DNA from 3 places in the Streptomyces inhibens genome. Region 3 is predicted to be linked to each of the others. Evidence: predicted binding sites of a transcription regulator. Region 3 holds the regulator's gene; each other region holds the start of a gene.
What was found. The regulator HrcA, encoded in region 3, represses chaperone genes, less so after heat shock. The targets are predictions, from matches to a motif close to TTNGCACTCNGNNNNNCNGAGTGCNAA.

Region 1: groES (co-chaperone GroES) is a predicted target of HrcA. The motif match lies at 3,156-3,182, and genes of this name have one in related genera.
Region 2: KI385_RS19305 (FmdB family zinc ribbon protein) is a predicted target of HrcA. The motif match lies at 3,334-3,360, and genes of this name have one in related genera.

Annotation. Positions count from the first base shown of each region.
Region 1 covers NZ_CP084681.1:4,435,580-4,441,912, reverse strand. The annotation lists gene KI385_RS20170 (hypothetical protein) at 1-55, shown strand, start outside; gene KI385_RS20165 (THUMP-like domain-containing protein) at 62-1,282, opposite strand; gene KI385_RS20160 (FtsW/RodA/SpoVE family cell cycle protein) at 1,397-2,806, opposite strand; gene groES (co-chaperone GroES) at 3,329-3,637, shown strand; gene groL (chaperonin GroEL) at 3,772-5,400, shown strand; gene KI385_RS20145 (ester cyclase) at 5,509-6,201, opposite strand; gene KI385_RS20140 (hydroxyacid dehydrogenase) at 6,290-6,333, opposite strand, start outside.
Region 2 covers NZ_CP084681.1:4,245,561-4,251,893, reverse strand. The annotation lists gene KI385_RS19325 (DUF1877 family protein) at 1-141, opposite strand, end outside; gene KI385_RS19320 (hypothetical protein) at 443-703, shown strand; gene mscL (large conductance mechanosensitive channel protein MscL) at 744-1,247, opposite strand; gene KI385_RS19310 (S-methyl-5'-thioadenosine phosphorylase) at 1,988-2,821, opposite strand; gene KI385_RS19305 (FmdB family zinc ribbon protein) at 2,981-3,322, opposite strand; gene KI385_RS19300 (MFS transporter) at 3,435-4,736, opposite strand; gene KI385_RS19295 (potassium/proton antiporter) at 5,045-6,333, opposite strand, start outside.
Region 3 covers NZ_CP084681.1:3,483,833-3,490,165, reverse strand. The annotation lists gene hemW (radical SAM family heme chaperone HemW) at 1-1,143, shown strand, start outside; gene KI385_RS16070 (Uma2 family endonuclease) at 1,242-1,820, shown strand; gene KI385_RS16065 (DUF3097 domain-containing protein) at 1,798-2,631, opposite strand; gene KI385_RS16060 (MBL fold metallo-hydrolase) at 2,675-3,409, opposite strand; gene hrcA (heat-inducible transcriptional repressor HrcA) at 3,606-4,622, shown strand; gene dnaJ (molecular chaperone DnaJ) at 4,623-5,759, shown strand; gene KI385_RS16045 (nitronate monooxygenase) at 5,869-6,333, shown strand, end outside.

The DNA.
Region 1 (6,333 bases), 950 kb from region 3:
CGGCCCGCAGCCGCTCTCCCAGATCTACGCCGAGGACCTCACCGACCTGGCGTGAGCGCCCCTAAGAGGCCTCCGCCGCCGGGTGCCCCAGCAGCATCGTGGGGGCGCCGGCGACGCGCGTCAGGAAGATCGTGCAGGAGTTGCGGCCGCCGCCGAGCTTCAGCTTCTTGCGCAGCTCCTCCGGCTCGACCGCGGAGCCGCGCTTCTTGATCACCGCGATGCCGATCTCGCGCTCGCGCAGCAGCGCCTTCAGCTTCTTGACGTTGAACGGCAGCACATCGGTGATCGCGTAGGCGGTCGCATACACCGTCTCCGTCAGCCGGTCCGCGGTGATGTACGCGATCGTCGGATCGATCAGCCGCCCGTCGACCTGCCGGGCGACATCCGCGACGAGATGGGCACGGATCACCGCACCGTCCGGCTCGTACAGCCAGTCCCCGACGGGACCCGGCTCAGGGTCGGGCAGCCCGGCGCCCAGCAGCGAGTCCCCGGACGGAAGCAGGGTCGCGCGGCGCGCGCCGGAGGTCGGACCGGCCGCGCCGCCCCCCGCCGTCCCGAACCACAGCACGGCCTCCTTGACCTCGCCCCCGTCCGAGATCCACTCCGTCTCGGCGTCGTCGGGCAGTGCGTCGTGCGGCACCCCCGGCGCGATCTTCAGCGCCGCGAACGGGGCCGTACGGGCCGCCTCCACGGCCCATGACAGCGGCGGCGAATACGCCTCCGGATCGAAGATTCTCCCGCCCCGGACCTTGCTGCGCCGCGCCGGATCGACGAACACCGCGTCGTAGCCGGCGGTGTCCACCTCCGTCACATCCGCACAGCGCACCTCGATCAGCCCGGCGAGCCCCAGCGCCTCGGCGTTCGCCCGTGCCGCGGCGCAGGCCAGTGGGTCCCGGTCGACGGCCAGCACGCGGATCCCGGCCCGGGCCAGCGCGATCGCGTCGCCGCCGATCCCGCAGCAGAGGTCGGCCAGCGTACGGACGCCCAGCGCGGCGAGGCGGGTGGCGCGGTGGGCGGCGACCGTGGCGCGGGTGGACTGTTCGACGCCGTTGGGCGTGAAGTACATCAGCCGTGCGTCCGCCCCGAACTTCGCCGCCGCGCGCTGCCGCAGCCGGGCCTGGCCGAGCGCCGCGGAGACCAGCGGCGCGGGGTGGTCACGGCGCAGCCGGGTCGCGGCCGCCAGTTCGTCCGCCGGATCGTGGTCCCGCAGTTCGGCCAGCAGCGCCTGCCCCTCGGGGGCGAGCAGCGCGGAGAAGGTGTCGAGGTCGGTCACCTGCACCATTGTGGGCCAGGTGACGAGGCCCGGGAGTACGCCCGGGGGTACGGGGCGAGGGATCCCAGGGCATATCGATCCGCCGCTCCAGGGTCTGTCCGGCCCTGACCCGTCGGACAGACCCTAGCGTTCCCGGCGGCCGCGCCACCGTCGTGGTGGCCGGTCGGCTCCCGCGCCGACCGGCTCCCGTCGGCGCTGGGCGCTGTCGCTGATCCGCAGCAGCAGCGCCACCATCACCCAGTTCGCGACGAGCGACGAGCCGCCCTTGGCGAGGAACGGCAGGGCCTTGCCGGTCAGCGGGATCAGACCGGTGACACCGCCGGCGACGACGAAGACCTGGAGCAGCAGCGCCCCGGAGAGCCCGACCGCGAGCAGCTTGCCGAACGGGTCGCGGGCGGTCAGCCCCACCCGCAGCCCGCGCTGCGCCAGCAGCACGTACAGCATCACCATGGCCATCACCCCGGCCAGCCCCAGCTCCTCGCCGACCGTGGTGAGGATGAAGTCGCTGTTGCCGGCGAAGCCGATCAGCTCGGGGTGGCCCTGGCCCAGTCCGCTGCCCGCGATGCCGCCGCTGCCGAAACTGAACAGCGCCTGCGCGGCCTGCTCGGAGATCAGCCCCGGCGGTCGCTGGTCCTTGGGCAGGAAGATGTCCATCGGGTGCAGCCAGGCCATGATCCGGCCCTTGACGTGCGGCTCTATGGAGCCGACGACGGTGGCGCCGACCGTGGCCATGGCCAGCCCGCACAGCACCCAACTGGTGCGCTCGGTGGCCATGTAGAGCATGATCACGAAGACCCCGAAGAAGATCAGCGAGGTGCCCAGGTCCCGTTCGAAGACCAGCACCAGCAGGCTGATCACCCAGATCGTGAAGATCGGCCCGAGCTGCCGTCCCGGGGGCAGTTGGACGCCCATGACACGGCGTCCGGACAGCGCCAGCGCATCGCGGTTGACGGTCAGATAGCCGGCGAAGAACACCGAGATCATGATCTTTACGAACTCGCCGGGCTGCAGCGACAGCGGCCCGAGCAGAATCCAGCGCTTGGCGCCGTACATGTCGGCGCCGAAGAAGGCCGGCGCCATCAGCAGTACGAGCGCGACCACCATCGTCAGATAGATGTAGCGCTGCAGAATGCGGTGATCGCGCAGCACCAGCAGGATGGCGATGCAGACCGCCACCCCGATCACCGTCCACACCAGCTGGCCGCTCGCCGCCTCGGCGATCTTCAGCCGGGGGGTTTGCGCGTAGGTGACGTCGAGGCGGTGCAGCAGCACCAGGCCGATTCCGGTCAGCAGCGTCGCCACCGGCAGGATCAACGGGTCGGCGCGCGGCGCGAAGCGGCGCAGGACCAGATGAGGGACCAGCGCCACGAAGAACATGCTGACGGCGAAGCCGGCCAGCCCGCCGGGCAGCCGGCCGGTCATCGACAGGCCGGTGTACGCATAGCCGAAGACCGCGATCAGGACGACGAACGCGAGCAGCCAGGCCTCGGTCTTCCGGCGGTTCGGTGCCTGTGCCAGCGCGGCGAACGTCATGGTGCGCTCGGCATCGCTCTCCGGCTCCCCGGCCCCCCGGGGAACGCTGGTCAGTCCACGCACGGGATTCCTCCGCCATCGATCGTCTTGGCCGCGAGCCGGCCGGGCTGAGCCCGGTTGGACGGCTCGGCAGTCGGGGAGGTAGACGAGGCAGCCGGTGAGCTGGTTGCGAGGGAAGGGGAAGGTGTGTCCGATTTGGCACGGAACCGCCCCGGCGGCCGCCCGGCAACCCGCCCCGATCCCGCCACAGATGGCCGCTGACGGCCGAAAACGGCGGACGGTGGGCGCCCGCGGACGGCGGCACCGTACGGCGGGTCAACCGGCGTCACGGGACGCACCCCCCGCCGCGCTGGCACTCCGCTTGACCGAGTGCTAACCGCGTCATAGTCTCGGCGTTGGCACTCTCCAGTGGGGAGTGCCAGACACAGCGACGGGCAGGTCCGGCACCCGCGACGACGGATCCACCTGGTCGCCACCTCAGACAGTTAACCCCGTGAGATCTCCGAAGGGGGAGGTCGGATCGTGACGACCACCAGCTCCAAGGTTGCCATCAAGCCGCTTGAGGACCGCATTGTGGTCCAGCCGCTCGACGCCGAGCAGACCACGGCCTCGGGCCTGGTCATTCCGGACACCGCCAAGGAGAAGCCCCAGGAGGGCGTCGTCCTGGCCGTGGGCCCGGGCCGGATCGAGGACGGCAAGCGCGTCGAGCTCGACGTGAAGGTCGGCGACGTCGTGCTCTACAGCAAGTACGGCGGCACCGAGGTGAAGTACAACAACGAGGAGTACCTCGTCCTCTCGGCTCGCGACGTTCTCGCGATCGTCGAGAAGTAAGTCACCAGTTTTGCCGTGATCTGCGCCCCTGGTTCCCGCGTCTAAACAACCCGGGGCAGGGGCGCAGTTCGTTTGAGCGACAGCGGTCCCCACGTCGTGGCCGAGGATCGCATTGAGAGGACTTGAAGCAACCCATGGCGAAGATCCTGAAGTTCGACGAGGACGCCCGTCGCGCCCTTGAGCGCGGCGTCAACAAGCTTGCCGACACGGTCAAGGTGACGATCGGCCCCAAGGGCCGCAACGTCGTCATCGACAAGAAGTTCGGCGCCCCGACCATCACCAACGACGGTGTCACCATCGCCCGTGAGGTCGAGGTCGAGGACCCGTACGAGAACCTGGGCGCCCAGCTCGTGAAGGAGGTGGCGACCAAGACCAACGACATCGCGGGTGACGGCACCACCACCGCCACCGTGCTGGCCCAGGCGCTGGTCCGCGAGGGCCTGCGCAACGTCGCCGCGGGCGCCTCCCCGGCCGCGCTGAAGAAGGGCATCGACGCCGCCGTCAAGGCCGTGTCCGAGGAGCTCCTCGCGACCGCCCGCCCGATCGAGGACAAGTCCGACATCGCCGCCGTGGCCGGCCTGTCCGCGCAGGACACGCAGGTCGGCGAGCTCATCGCCGAGGCGATGGACAAGGTCGGCAAGGACGGTGTGATCACCGTCGAGGAGTCCAACACCTTCGGGCTGGAGCTGGACTTCACCGAGGGCATGGCCTTCGACAAGGGCTACCTCTCGCCGTACATGGTCACCGACCAGGAGCGTATGGAGGCCGTCCTCGACGACCCGTACATCCTGATCCACCAGGGCAAGATCGCCTCGATCCAGGACCTGCTGCCGCTGCTGGAGAAGATCATCCAGGCCGGCGCCTCCAAGCCGCTGCTGATCATCGCCGAGGACGTCGAGGGCGAGGCCCTGTCGACCCTGGTCGTGAACAAGATCCGTGGCACCTTCAACGCCGTGGCCGTCAAGGCTCCCGGCTTCGGTGACCGCCGCAAGGCGATGCTCGGCGACATGGCCACCCTCACCGGTGCCACCGTCATCGCCGAGGAGGTCGGCCTCAAGCTCGACCAGGCCGGTCTGGACGTGCTCGGCACCGCCCGCCGTGTGACCGTCACCAAGGACGACACCACCATCGTCGACGGTGGCGGCAACTCCGAGGACGTCGTCGGCCGCGTCAACCAGATCAAGGCCGAGATCGAGTCCACCGACTCGGACTGGGACCGCGAGAAGCTCCAGGAGCGCCTCGCCAAGCTCGCCGGTGGCGTCTGCGTCATCCGCGTGGGTGCGGCCACCGAGGTCGAGCTCAAGGAGAAGAAGCACCGTCTGGAGGACGCCATCTCCGCGACCCGCGCCGCGGTCGAGGAGGGCATCGTCTCCGGTGGTGGCTCCGCGCTGGTCCACGCCGCCAAGGTGCTGGAGGGCTCCCTCGGCAAGGAGGGCGACGAGGCCACCGGTGTCGCCGTCGTCCGCCGCGCCGTCGTCGAGCCGCTGCGCTGGATCGCGGAGAACGCCGGCCTTGAGGGCTACGTCATCACCGCGAAGGTCGCCGAGCAGGAGAAGGGCAACGGCTTCAACGCCGCCACCGGCGAGTACGGCGACCTGGTCAAGGCCGGCGTCATCGACCCGGTCAAGGTCACCCGCTCCGCGCTGGAGAACGCCGCGTCGATCGCCTCGCTGCTCCTGACGACCGAGACCCTGGTCGTCGAGAAGCCCGCGGACGAGGAGGCCGAGGCCGGTCACGGTCACGGGCACGGTCACTCCCACTGAGGCATGACCGCCGGGTAGCCGCGTAACCGGCCAAAAGGCCCCTGTTCCCGCTCGTGAGCGACGGGAACAGGGGCCTTCCGCTTGCCGCCTGAGCTCTCGATGGCCCGGTCAGAGCGCGCCGAGCTGCCGCATCAGGCGTACGAGGTCGTAGTGCCACCAGCCTTCCTGGATCTTTCCGTCGCGGAACCGGAAGGTCGTCACCCCGGTCATGGTGCACACCTTGCCGGTCGGCTGGATATCCATGAACTCGCCCTTGTGCGTGCCGGTCCAGGTCCAGCGCGTCACGACGTCGTCGCCCTCGGCGATCTGGCTTTCGAGGTTGATGGTGAAGTCGAAGGCGGCCCGCCAGGAGGTGACGTCGCCGCGGAGGACGTCGGACCCGACCGTGGTCTCCTCCTCCTTGATGACGTCGTGGTCCCGGTAGTCGGCCGCGAACAGCTCGTCGATGGCGTCGAGGTTGCCCCCGACGGCGATCTCGTGGAAGAACCGGCGGGCGGTTGCGGTGTTCAACTGTTCGTCCCGGACCACGTCGAGGTCGGTGAACGACGGCATTCCGTCGCAGAGCTCCGTCATCTCCCGGAAGATCCGGTCGGTCTCCGGCAGCTGGGAGTTCTTCACCGCCTCTTCGTGCGAAGGAAATTCGACGATCTCGACGAAGTGGGACGCGTCGGTCCGGTCCTTGCCGATGAGGCTGTGGGTGGCGGTCCGCTTGCCCTTGGTCTGTTCGACCCACTTGTCCATGAGCTCGTTCATGCCCTCGGGCCGCTCGGTCTTGTAGTCGATTATTTGTACGAATTTCATGGCGCCTCCCTTATGGGCTGGGCGCGATGCGCAGAGCCAAGATGCCTTGATACGTCCATCTTAGTGAGGAATGCGGCTCTTGATGGGGTCAGGCGGAGCGGTTCCGGTCCGCCGGGTGCACCGGGTCCATGA
Region 2 (6,333 bases), 760 kb from region 3:
CTTCTCGATGGCATCGGCGATGCCCGCGGCGCACTCGGCGGGAAGGTCGTCCCAGGCATCGCACATGAACTCCTCCAGCCAGGTGTAGTCGTCCCGGATCTCGGCTTCCGGTACGGCACGAAAGTGCAGGTGATAGCTCATGGCGGCGGCTCCCCGATCGAGCGGCCCGTGGGTCGGGCCGGATGCGGGGAAGGTAGCGCGGGGCACTGACAATCGGCCGGGCGCTGCCAATGGGCCGGGCGCCGGCAATGGGCCGGGCGCTGCCAATGGGCCGGGCGCCGGCAATGGGCCGGGCGCTGTGCACAGGGTTGTGCTGAGGGCTGGGCCGGCGGGCTGTGCCGAATGTCGTGTCGGGGCCGTACTGAGGGGCCGTACGGCCGATGGGGTGCCGCGGGGCTGCCGGGGAGGAGGGTCGTGTGTGGTCCGCCCGTACCCTGGAGGGGTGAGCACCACCCCCGAATCCGAGCCGGCCCCCGGGCCCCAGGTCACCTCCGCAGCCGATGACGACCAGGCCGCGGCCCCCGCGCCCTCGTCCGCCGCGCGCCCGGCGCCCAAGCCCGCCGCGCGCCTGATCTTCGACGACCCGCTGAGCCAGCAGTCGTCGGACGACACCGACCGCGGCTGGGGCGAGTCCTCGGCCCCCGGTGACAGCGCAGCCGACCTCGCCCGCTTCCTCGACGAAAAGCCGCCCCACCACCTCTGAGCGAGGCGACGGGGCGGCATGTGCCGGCCTTCGGCGTCTGCTACTCCCGAGTCTTCTGCGCGCCGATGGTGCCCGAGGTGGAGGTGGGCACGGAGGGCGCGGCGGTGCGCTGGGCGATCAGTGCGTCGCGGATCTCGATGAGCAGCTCGACCTCGGTCGGGTCCGCCGGGGAGTTGTCGACCGGCTGCTTCGCCGCCTGGCGTTCCTTCCACTTGTTCATCGGAAGGATCATGAGGAAGTAGACGACCGCGGCGGTGATCAGGAACGTCAGCGCGGCGCTGAGCACCGAGCCCCAGAGAATGTAGATGCCGTCGGTGAACTGGCCCGTCTTCTTGTCCACATGGCATTCGGTGAGACAGGCCTTGTAGTTGTCGAGGTTCTGCGAGCCCAGGGCACCGATGATCGGGTTGATCACGCCCTTGACCACGGCGTTCACGATGTTCGTGAACGCGGCACCGACGACCACCGCGACCGCGAGTTCGATGACGTTGCCGCGCATCAGGAATTCCTTGAATCCCTGCAGGACGCCCTTGCTCTCGCTCACCTGACAGCCTCTTTCCACGTTCACTACGGACGGTGCACCAACAATCAGCACCGCAACTTACGGCAGGGCGGGGCAGAGGTGTCCAGTCGCGCAACTCGAACCAGCGATCGGCCAGCGCGTCAGTGCAGATTTGGCGGAGGAGATGGATCCTGCGGGCTCCGTGGACGGATACCGCGGTATCGGTGCGGTGGGCGCGCCCCCATTGGCGCGCGGCAGCTGCCACGCCACTCGCAGCAGTCTCGCCTGACGTGGGAAGAGACGCCACTTGATCTTGGGGCATCGCTACCGCCCTCCCCAGGCCGTCGCCGACGGGCAGCCGGGGGCCGGAGCGGCTCGTACGGCACCGTACGACGCGCCACCTGCCAGTGCTGCGGCGGTCATCGCCAGGCCGGCGGCCAGCATCCGCTGTCGCGTGGTCCGTCCCCAGCGGCATCGGCCGCCGCCGGCCCGTACCGGAGCGAAGTGCGGTACCTCACACGGTGGGGGAGCGGGGAGCGGCGGGGAGTGGAGATCGGGATCCGGGGAGGGAGAGGAGTAAGAGGGGGAGGGAGAGGGAGGGGCGTACGAGAGGGGAGGAGGGGTGTGGGGCACGTGATCACCGCCTGGGTCAGGGGTTCGGGCGAACCGGCGATCACCACCGTGCCGCACTCCGCGCCCGCTCGCTCCAGGGTGTGGACGACCGCGTGACTGTGGACAACTCGGCCACCCGGGAGGGGGAGGCCGAGCCGGCCGTTACGGCGTTATGGCAGCTCGATGCCCAGGTCCCAGCCGGCGTGGGCGTCGGCGCACAGGCAGTCGCGGTCGGCATTGTCGGGGAGGGCGGCGACCGCGTCGAAGAGGACCTCGCGCAGCCGGCCGACGTTCTGGGCGAAGACCTGCAGGACTTCGTCGTGGGAGACGCCGTCGCCGGCCTCGGTGCCCGCGTCCAGGTCGGTGACCAGGGTCAACGAGGTGTAGCACAGGCTCAGTTCGCGGGCCAGAACGGCTTCGGGGTGGCCGGTCATGCCGACCACCGACCAGCCCTGTGCGGCGTGCCAGCGCGACTCGGCGCGGGTCGAGAAGCGGGGGCCTTCGATGACGACGAGGGTGCCGCCGTCGACCGGCTCCCAGTCGCGGCCGCGGGCGGCCGTGACGGCGGCCTGGCGTCCGGTGGGGCAGTACGGGTCGGCGAAGCTGAGGTGGACGACGTTGGGGATCTCCCCGCCGGGCAGCGGGTGGCCGTCGAAGTAGGTCTGGGTGCGGGCCTTGGTGCGGTCCACGAGCTGGTCGGGGACCAGGAGCGTGCCGGGGCCGTATTCGGGGCGCAGCCCGCCGACCGCGCACGGGCCGAGGACCTGGCGTACGCCGAGCGAGCGCAGCGCCCACAGGTTGGCGCGGTAGTTGATGCGGTGCGGCGGGAGGCGGTGGTCGCGGCCGTGCCGGGGCAGGAACGCGACCTGGCGGCCGGCGATCTCGCCCAGGAACACCGAGTCGCTGGGGCTCCCGTAGGGGGTGTCCACCGTGATCTCGGTCACGTCGTCGAGGAAGGAGTAGAACCCCGACCCGCCTATCACGCCAATTTCCGCGTCAGCCATGCCGGTCACACTATCGGGGTACGGCGGCCGGGCGATGCCCGGTCGGCGGCGCCGGACGGCAGCGGTAAGACACCGGTAATGCGGCGGAGCGCACCGGCAATACGGCGAAATGCAGCGGATCCCGCCGTCCGATGATGGCGGGATCCGAAAGGCTGCAGGTCAGGCCGCGGAGCTGGTGCCCGAGGAGCTGCTGGACGACGCGGCGGCCGGAGTGGACGGCTTGGCGTCGGAGCTGCTCGACGAGGAGCTCGACGAGTCCGAGGAGGACGCGGAGCTCGACGCGGAAGACGAGGAGCTCTTCGCGGGGCTGCTGCTGGACGACGAGCCGCGGCTGTCGTTGCGGTAGAAGCCGGAGCCCTTGAAGACGATGCCTACCGCGGAGAACACCTTCTTGAGGCGTCCGTTGCAGCTGGGGCACTCCGTCAGCGCGTCATCGGTGAACTTCTGCACCGCCTCGAGGCCCTCGCCACACTCGGTGCACTGGTACTGGTAGGTCGGCACTTGACTTCCTCCTGGCACTCTCACTCGATGAGTGCTAACGACGCTCCATATTGCAGTATTCCCGCCCGTCAGTCCACCGTGAACGGCGTACGGTGACCGACTCCACGTCCGGTCACGCGCTCGCCAGCTCCCGCTCCCGGCCGTCGGCGACCGCGGAGGCTTCGGCGGTCCGGCCGTTATCGGCGCCGCCGACGAGCACGGTCGACGGGCGAGGCTGCAGGCGGTCGCGGAGCGCCAGCAGCACCACCAGGGCCAGCGCTGTACCGGCCAGCGGCACCAGGAATCCGGAGCTCGGCCCGAAGCGGTCCGTCAGCTGGCCGGCGGAGGTGGCCGCGGCCGCCTGGCCCAGCGCGACCGCGCCGGTCAGCCAGGTGAAGGCCTCCGTACGGGCGGCGGCCGGCACCAGCGGCTCGACCAGCGTGTAGCCGGTGATCAGGGCCGGGGCGATGCACAGGCCGACGATCAGGCCGACGGCGCCGAGCAGCGGTACCGCGGTGACCGCCCACAACGGGGTGGTCGCCAGCGCGAGCAGCCCGTAGGCGACCAGCAGCCGACGCCGCGGGCCGACCTTCCAGGCGATGGCGCCGCAGGCGATACCGGCGAGCATGTTGCCGCCCGCGAAGATCCCGTAGAGCACGCCGTTGATGCCGGGCTGCCCGATGTGCTGGGTGAACGCCGTCAGCGAGACCTGCATTCCGCCGAAGACGGCGCCGATGCCGAGGAACGCCACGATCAGGACGCGTACGCCGGGCACCGACAGCGCCGAGACGCGCGGCAGGTCACCGGCCTGCGCCCGGTGCACGGGCGGCTGGCTGCGGCGCTGCGCGGCGAACAGCAGCCCGCCGGCCAGTGTCAGCACGGCCTCGGCGACCAGACCGGCCGCCGGGTGGATGCCGGTGCACAGCGCGGTCGCCAGCACCGGGCCGACCACGAAGGTGAACTCGTCGGTCACCGACTCGAAGGCGGCGGCCGTCGGCATCAGCGGGCTGCCGCCGAGCCGGGAGGCCCAGCGGGCCCGCACCATCGGGCCGACCTGCGGAGTCGAGGCACCCGTGGGGACGGCCACGGCGAGCAGCGCCCACAGGGGGGCGTGCGCGAGGGCGAGGGCGATCAGTGCCGAGACGCCGGCGGCATGCACCAGTACGCCGGGGAGCAGCACCGCGCGCTGGCCGAAACGGTCGGCGAGCTTGCCGCTCTGCGGGGCGAACAGGGCCATCGAGACACCGGTCGTGGCCGAGACCGCGCCTGCGGTGCCGTACGAGCCGGTGGTGGATTGGACGAGCAGCACGATGCCGATCGTCAGCATCGCGAAGGGCTGCCGGGCCAGAAAGCCGGGCAGCAGGAATGTCCATGCACCAGGGGTGCGGAGCAGTTGTCCGTAACCGGGACGGGAGTCCTTGACCGCGGATGCCACGGCCGGGCCTTTCTGCCGCCTGGTAGCGCGCCGCCGCAAGGTCGTCACGGGTACGCGCCGAGAGCTGTCCTCTCGCGCAGGACCGAGTGATACCGCATGGTCCGCACCGAGAGGTGGCTGCGTGTGGCAGGGGGACCGCGGCCGCCGAGCGGTCGCGCCAGCTCTGCTTCAGGCAGAGGTGGTTCGTATTGTTACCTCTTCATACTACAGGTCGGAGCCCGTGAAGCCCTGGGATTGACCAGGGCTTCACGGAGTTTTCCTTGGGATCCGTGGAGATCTGCAGCACATTCACGGCCCCGGGACGGGGATCAGCGGGGGCGGTGGCGCTGGGTGCGATGGCCCCGTGGGCCCTCCGTCCCCAGCCAGCCGGCCAGCTTGCCGCCCTGGGAGACCGCCTGCAGCCGCCGCTCGGCGGCATCGCGCACCGGGTCGGTGGCGACCACCAGCAGCTCGTCGCCGTGCCGCAGCACCGTGGTGGGCGAGGGTACGAAGCTGGAGCCGTCCCGTACGACGAGGGTGACCGCGGCGCCCGCCGGCATCCGCAGCTCGCCGACCTCGACGCCGTGCATACGGGACCCCGGCCCGATGGACGTGGACAGCAGATGGCCGCGCAGCCGCTCCAGGGGCGCGGACTCGATACCCAGGTCGGCGGCCTCCTCGCCGTCGCCCAACCGCAGCCGCCGGGCGAGCCAGGGCAGCGTCGGCCCCTGGATGAGGGTGTAGACGACGACCAGGACGAAGACGATGTTGAAGACCCGTTCGCTGCCGGGGACGTCGCCCACCATCGGGATGGTGGCCAGCACAATCGGGACCGCGCCGCGCAGTCCGGCCCACGACAGCAGGGTCTTCTCCCGCCAGGGCACCCGGAAGGGCGCCAGCGCGACGAATACGGACGTCGGCCGGGCCACGATCGTCAGGATCATGCCGATGACCAGCGCCGGGACGATGTCGTCGATCAGGTTGTGCGGGGTCACCAGCAGGCCCAGCAGGACGAACATGCCGATCTGGCCGATCCAGCCGAGGCCTTCGGCGAAGCCGCGGGTGGCCGGTGAGTGTGGCAGTTTGGCGTTGCCGAGGATCACCGCGGCCAGATAGACGGCGAGGAAGCCGGAGCCGTGCGCCAGTGCGCCGGCCGCGTAGGCGGAGACCGCGATGGCCATGACGGCGATCGGATACAGGCCGGAGGCGGGTAGCGCCACATGCCGCATGCCGTACGCGCCGAGCCAGCCGATGGCCAGTCCGATGGCGGCGCCGATCGCCAGCTCCAGGGTGATCTTGCCGAGCAGGGTGTACCAGTGGTCGACCGGACCCGAGGTGGAGAAGGCGACGACGAGGATGACCACCGGGGCGTCGTTGAAGCCGGATTCGGCTTCCAGTACGCCCGTCAGGCGGGCCGGCAGCGGCACGCTGCGCAGGACCGAGAAGACGGCCGCGGCATCCGTCGAGGAGACCACGGCGCCGATCAGCAGTGCCTGGCGCCAGTCAAGTCCGGCCAGATAGTGCGCTCCGGCCGCGGTGACCCCCACGCTCACCGCGACGCCGACCGTCGAAAGCGCCGCCGCCCGGGGCAGCGCCGGTTTGATCTCTTTCCACTTGG
Region 3 (6,333 bases):
GGCTTCTATCTGCATGTGCCGTACTGCGCGACCCGCTGCGGCTACTGCGACTTCAACACCTACACCGCGAGCGAGCTGCGCGGCTCCGGCGGCGCCCTGGCCTCCCGTGACAACTACGCCGACACCGTCGTGGCGGAGATCCGGCTGGCCCGCAAGGTGCTGGGCGACGACCCGCGCCCGGTCGAGACGGTCTTCGTCGGCGGCGGCACCCCGACCCTGCTGCCCGCCGCCGACCTCGGCCGCATGCTGGCCGCCATCCGCGAGGAATTCGGCCTCGCGTCCGGCGCCGAGATCACCACCGAGGCCAACCCCGAGTCCGTCGACCCCCGCTACCTCTCCGAGCTGCGAGCGGGCGGCTTCAACCGGGTCTCCTTCGGCATGCAGAGCGCCCGGCAGCACGTCCTCAAGATCCTCGACCGTACGCACACCCCGGGCCGCCCCGAGGCCTGCGTCGCCGAGGCCCGCGCGGCCGGCTTCGACCACGTCAACCTCGATCTGATCTACGGCACGCCAGGCGAGAGCGACGACGACTGGCGGGCGTCCCTCGACGCCGCCCTCGGCGCCGGGCCCGACCACATCTCCGCCTACGCCCTGATCGTCGAGGAGGGCACCCAGCTCGCCCGCCGGATCCGCCGCGGCGAGGTCCCGATGACCGACGACGATGTGCACGCCGACCGCTATCTCATCGCCGACGAACGGCTCGCCGCGGCCGGTTTCACCTGGTACGAGGTCTCCAACTGGGCCACTACCGAGGCCGCCCGCTGCCGCCACAACGAGCTGTACTGGACCGGCGCCGACTGGTGGGGCGCGGGCCCCGGCGCCCACAGCCACGTGGGCGGCGTCCGCTGGTGGAACGTCAAGCACCCCGGCGCCTACGCCCAGGCCCTCACCGAAGGCCGCTCCCCGGGCGCCGGCCGTGAGCTCCTGGCGGACGAGGACCGCCGCGTCGAACGGATCCTGCTGGAGCTGCGGCTGTCGGAGGGCTGCCCGCTGGACCTGCTGGCCCCGGCGGGGGCGCGGGCCGCGGCGCGGGCGCTCGCGGACGGGCTGCTGGATCCGGGGCCGTACGAGGAGGGGCGGGCCGTGCTCACGTTGCGGGGGCGGTTGCTGGCGGATGCGGTGGTGCGGAATTTGGTGGACTGACCTCGAACGAGTGAACCCATGCGAAGGCCCTGCGCCCCTGCCTAGGCTGTTCCTAGCCTGTGCCGTATACACGGCGACAGGAAACGGAGGCCATGGAGATGACCGCTGTGGATGAACGCCGGATGACGGAGCTCTTCGAGAACCTTGAGGTTCCTGAGGGCATCAAGATTGAGCTCCTCCGGGGGGAAATCGTGATGATGGCGGGGCCGGATCTGGTCCATAACCTGATCGTCGAGGAGGTCTGCGACCAGATTCCGCGTCAGAAGTGGCACAGGCTTCAGACGCAGGACATCGACGTTCTGAGCGAGATCAGCGAGCCCCAGCCCGACCTCGTGGTCCTGGAGCGTGATACCGCACCGGAGTCCGGGCGGCTCATGCCGTCCGGAGTGGTCACCATGCTCGTCGAGGTCGTCTCCAAGACCAGCGTCGACCGCGACTACGGGCTCAAGCGCAGCATCTACGCCGCAGGTAAGGTGCCCGCGTATTTGATCATCGACCCCGTCATGGCACAGTGCGTTCTGCTCACCGAGCCGTTCGGTAGCGGCCAGGAGGCCGACTACGCAGTGCAGCGGATCACCAAATTCGGCGACCCGGTGCCGCTGGAGCTGCTCGGGATTGATCTGGACACCACCGAGTTCGGAACCCTCAAGGGCGTCAGGCCGCACCGCCGGCCGTAACAAAGTCGATCAACTCCTCCACCCTCCCCAGCAACGCCGGCTCCAGGTCCTTGTAGGACCGCACGCACGACAGGATCCGCTGCCAGGCCGCGCCCGTGTTCTCCGGCCAGCCCAGCGCCCGGCACACCCCCGTCTTCCAGTCCTGGCCGTGCGGAACGGTCGGCCACGCCGCAATCCCGACCGAGGACGGCTTCACCGCCTCCCACACGTCGATGTACGGGTGGCCGACGACCAGCGCATGATCACCGGTCACCTCGGCGGCGATACGGGACTCCTTCGAGCCGGGCACGAGATGGTCGACCAGGACGCCGAGGCGGGCATCCGGGCCGGGGGAGAAGCCACGGACGATCGCCGGGAGGTCGTCGATGCCCTCCAGGTATTCCACGACGACGCCCTCGATGCGCAGATCGTCGCCCCACACCCGCTCGACCAGTTCGGCGTCGTGCCGGCCTTCCACATAGATACGCCCGGCGCGTGCGACCCGGGCGCGGGCGCCGGGGACGGCGAGTGAGCCGGATGCCGTACGGGCGGGGCCGCTCGACGCCGGCCGGTTCTGCGGGCGTACGAGGGTGACGACCTTGCCCTCCAGGAGGAAGCCGCGCGGGGTCATCGGGAAGACGCGGTGCTTGCCGAAGCGGTCCTCCAGGGTGACCGTCGGGCCCTCGGCCGTCTTCTCGCAGCGGATCACGGCGCCGCAGAAGCCCGAGCCGACCTCCTCGACGACCAGATCGGGGTCGGCCGGTACCTCAGGGGCGGGGCGCTGCTTCTTCCAGGCAGGAGTGAGGTCGGGGCTGTAGCGCTTGCTGTGCATGGGGGCCTGTCTGTCCGGGGAGTGGGCGGGGGCAGGAGGGGGGTCAGGAAGGGGTGACGCCGAAGCGGGTGGCGAGGGCGTCGCGCTGGGCGCGGACGAAGCGGGCGTCCACCACGGCGCCGTGGCCGGGGACGTACACCGCGTCCTCGCCGCCGAGGGCGAGCAGCCGGTCCAGGGCGGCGGGCCACTGCTGCGGCAGTGCGTCCGGGCCCGCGCTGGGCTCGCCGGACTCCTCCACCAGGTCGCCGCAGAAGACGATCTCCGGGGTGCCGTGCTTGCCGGGCACCAGGACGGCCAGATCGTGGGCGGTGTGACCGGGGCCGACGTTGGCGAGCAGCACCTGCCGGTCGCCGAGGTCGACGGTCAGCTGGCCGTGTACGTGGTGGTGCGGGGCGACGAGCAGGTCGGTGGCCTCGGCCGCGGCGTCCCGGTCGACGCCGTGCCGCGTCGCGTCGTGCCGCAGCTCGTCCTTGCCGCGGCGCAGCAGGTCACCGAGGCCGGCCGCGCCGAACACCTCGACGCCCGCGAAGGCGGCGGTGCCCAGCACATGATCGAAGTGTGGATGGGTGAGCGCGACATGCGTCACTTCCCGGCCGAGCACGCCGCGGATCGCGCGGCGCAGATCCGCGCCGTCGCGGATGGTCGCCCCGGTATCGACGATCATGACGCCGGTCGCACCGGCGATCACGCCGATCGTCTCGTCCCAGCCCGGCATCCGGCGCCTGGCGACACCTTCACCGAGCCCTTCCCAGCCGGCCTCTTCCCAAGCAGTGTGCATACCGAGACGCTAGCTCCATCGCGATAGCGTTGCCCGACAGATCGACCGAACACGGTCATCGGGTGAGTGCTCCGCGCGGCCGCCCTTGCCGTGGCCGTGCTACCCGGCCGTACACTGGCTCCGGGTCTGGCACTCGGCCCGGGTGAGTGCCAGGAAGAGACGAGACGGCGGGACGGCCGGACTGGAGGTGCGCGGGATGCTCAGTGAACGCAGGCTGGAGGTGCTGCGCGCCATCGTTCAGGACTATGTCGGAACGGAGGAGCCGGTCGGCTCCAAGGCGCTCACCGAACGCCATCAGCTGGGGGTCTCCCCGGCCACCATCCGTAACGACATGGCGGCGCTGGAGGATGAGGGATTCATCGCCCAGCCGCATACGAGCGCCGGGCGGATCCCGACCGACAAGGGCTACCGCCTCTTCGTCGACAAGCTGGCCGGCGTCAAGCCGCTGTCCAGCCCCGAGCGGCGGGCGATCCAGAATTTCCTGGACGGCGCCGTCGACCTCGACGATGTCGTCGGCCGCACGGTCCGGCTGCTGGCGCAGCTGACCCGGCAGGTCGCGGTCGTGCAGTACCCGTCCCTGACGCGGTCCACGGTCCGCCATGTCGAGCTGCTGGCGCTGGCCCCGGCGCGGGTGATGCTCGTACTCATCACGGACACCGGGCGGGTCGAGCAGCGGCTCATCGACTGCCAGACGCCGTTCGGTGAGACGTCCCTGGCGGATCTGCGAGCACGGCTCAACAGCCGGGTCGTGGGGCGCCGGTTCGCGGATGTTCCGCAGTTGGTGCAGGATCTCCCGGAGTCCTTCGAGCAGGACGACCGCGGCACGGTCTCGACAGTGCTGTCGGTGTTGCTGGAGACTTTGGTGGAGGAGACCGAAGAGCGGCTGATGATCGGCGGTACCGCCAATCTCACGCGCTTCGGGCACGATTTCCCACTGACCATCCGGCCGGTGCTGGAGGCTCTTGAGGAGCATGTGGTGCTGCTCAAGCTGCTCGGGGAGGCCAAGGACTCGGGCATGACCGTACGTATCGGGCATGAGAATGCCCATGAAGGCCTGACGTCCACATCGGTCGTCGCGGTCGGCTACGGTTCGGGCGACGAGGCAGTCGCCAAACTCGGCGTGGTCGGACCGACCCGCATGGACTACCCCGGAACGATGGGAGCGGTACGCGCAGTGGCACGTTACGTCGGACAAATCCTCGCGGAGTCGTAAGTGGCCACGGATTACTACTCGGTCCTCGGTGTCGGCCGCGATGCCTCGCAGGACCAGATCAAGAAGGCCTTCCGTCGGCTGGCGCGCGAGCTGCACCCGGACGTGAACCCGGATCCCAAGACCCAGGAGCGGTTCAAGGAGATCAACGCCGCTTACGAGGTCCTGTCGGATCCGCAGAAGAAGCAGGTCTACGACCTGGGCGGTGACCCCCTCTCGCAGGCGGGCGGCGGCGCGGGCGCGGGCGGCTTCGGTGCGGGCTTCGGCAACTTCTCCGACATCATGGACGCGTTCTTCGGCACGGCCTCGCAGCGCGGACCGCGCTCGCGCACCCGCCGTGGCCAGGACGCCATGATCCGGCTCGACATCGAGCTGAACGAAGCGGCCTTCGGCACGACCAAGGACATCCAGGTCGACACCGCCGTCGTGTGTACGACGTGCAGTGGCGAGGGCGCGGCGCCGGGCACCTCGGCGCAGACCTGTGACATGTGCCGCGGCCGCGGTGAGGTCTCGCAGGTCACCCGGTCCTTCCTCGGCCAGGTCATGACGTCCCGGCCGTGTCCGCAGTGCCAGGGCTTCGGCACGGTCGTGCCGACGCCGTGCCCCGAGTGCGCCGGCGACGGACGGATCCGGTCCCGCCGCACCCTGACGGTCAAGATCCCGGCCGGTGTCGACAACGGCACCCGCATCCAGCTCGCGGGCGAGGGCGAGGTCGGCCCCGGCGGCGGCCCCGCCGGTGATCTCTATGTCGAGATCCATGAGCTGCCGCACCCGGTCTTCCAGCGGCGCGGCGACGATCTGCACTGCACGGTCACCATCCCGATGACGGCGGCCTCACTGGGCACGAAGTGTCCGCTGGAGACGCTCGACGGGGTGGAGGAGATCGACGTCCGGCCCGGCACCCAGTCCGGTCAGTCGATCCCGCTGCACCAGCGCGGGGTGACGCATCTGCGCGGCGGCGGCCGTGGCGATCTCATCGTCCATGTCGAGGTGCAGACCCCGTCCAAGCTCGACCCCGAGCAGGAGGAGCTGCTGCGCCGACTGGCCAAGCTCCGCGGCGAGGAGCGGCCCACCGGGCAGTTTCAGCCGGGGCAGCAGGGGCTCTTCTCGCGCCTCAAGGACGCGTTCAACGGGCGGTAGACCGGACGCCGATGGCCCCGGGGATTGACCCCGGGAGGACGCCATACCGGGCGGTAGGTCGAGCCCGCCCGGGTTCGGGACGAGGCGGTGGGCGTGACACGATGTGCTCATGCCCACCGCACCGACCGATCTCTGCCGCTACCCGATCGTGCAGGCCCCGATGGCGGGAGGCGGCTCCGGACCCGAGCTTGCCGCCGCCGTCTGCGGCGCCGGCGGTCTCGGCTTCCTTGCCGCCGGTTACAAGACCGCCGACGGCATGTATCAGGAGATCAAACAGCTGCGCGGGCTGACCGACCGGCCCTTCGGTGTCAATCTCTTCATGCCGCAGCCCTCCCTGGCCGACAGCTCCGTCGTCGAGGTCTACCGCGAACAGCTCGCCGGCGAGGCCGCCTGGTACGAGACCGAGCTCGGTGACACCGACGGGCCCTCCGACGACAACTACGAGGCCAAGCTCGCGATCCTGCGGGAGGACCCGGTGCCGGTGGTCTCCTTCACCTTCGGCTGCCCCTCGCGCGCCGTCCTCGACGCCTTCGCCAAGGTCGGTACGTACACGGTCGTCACGGTCACCACGGCG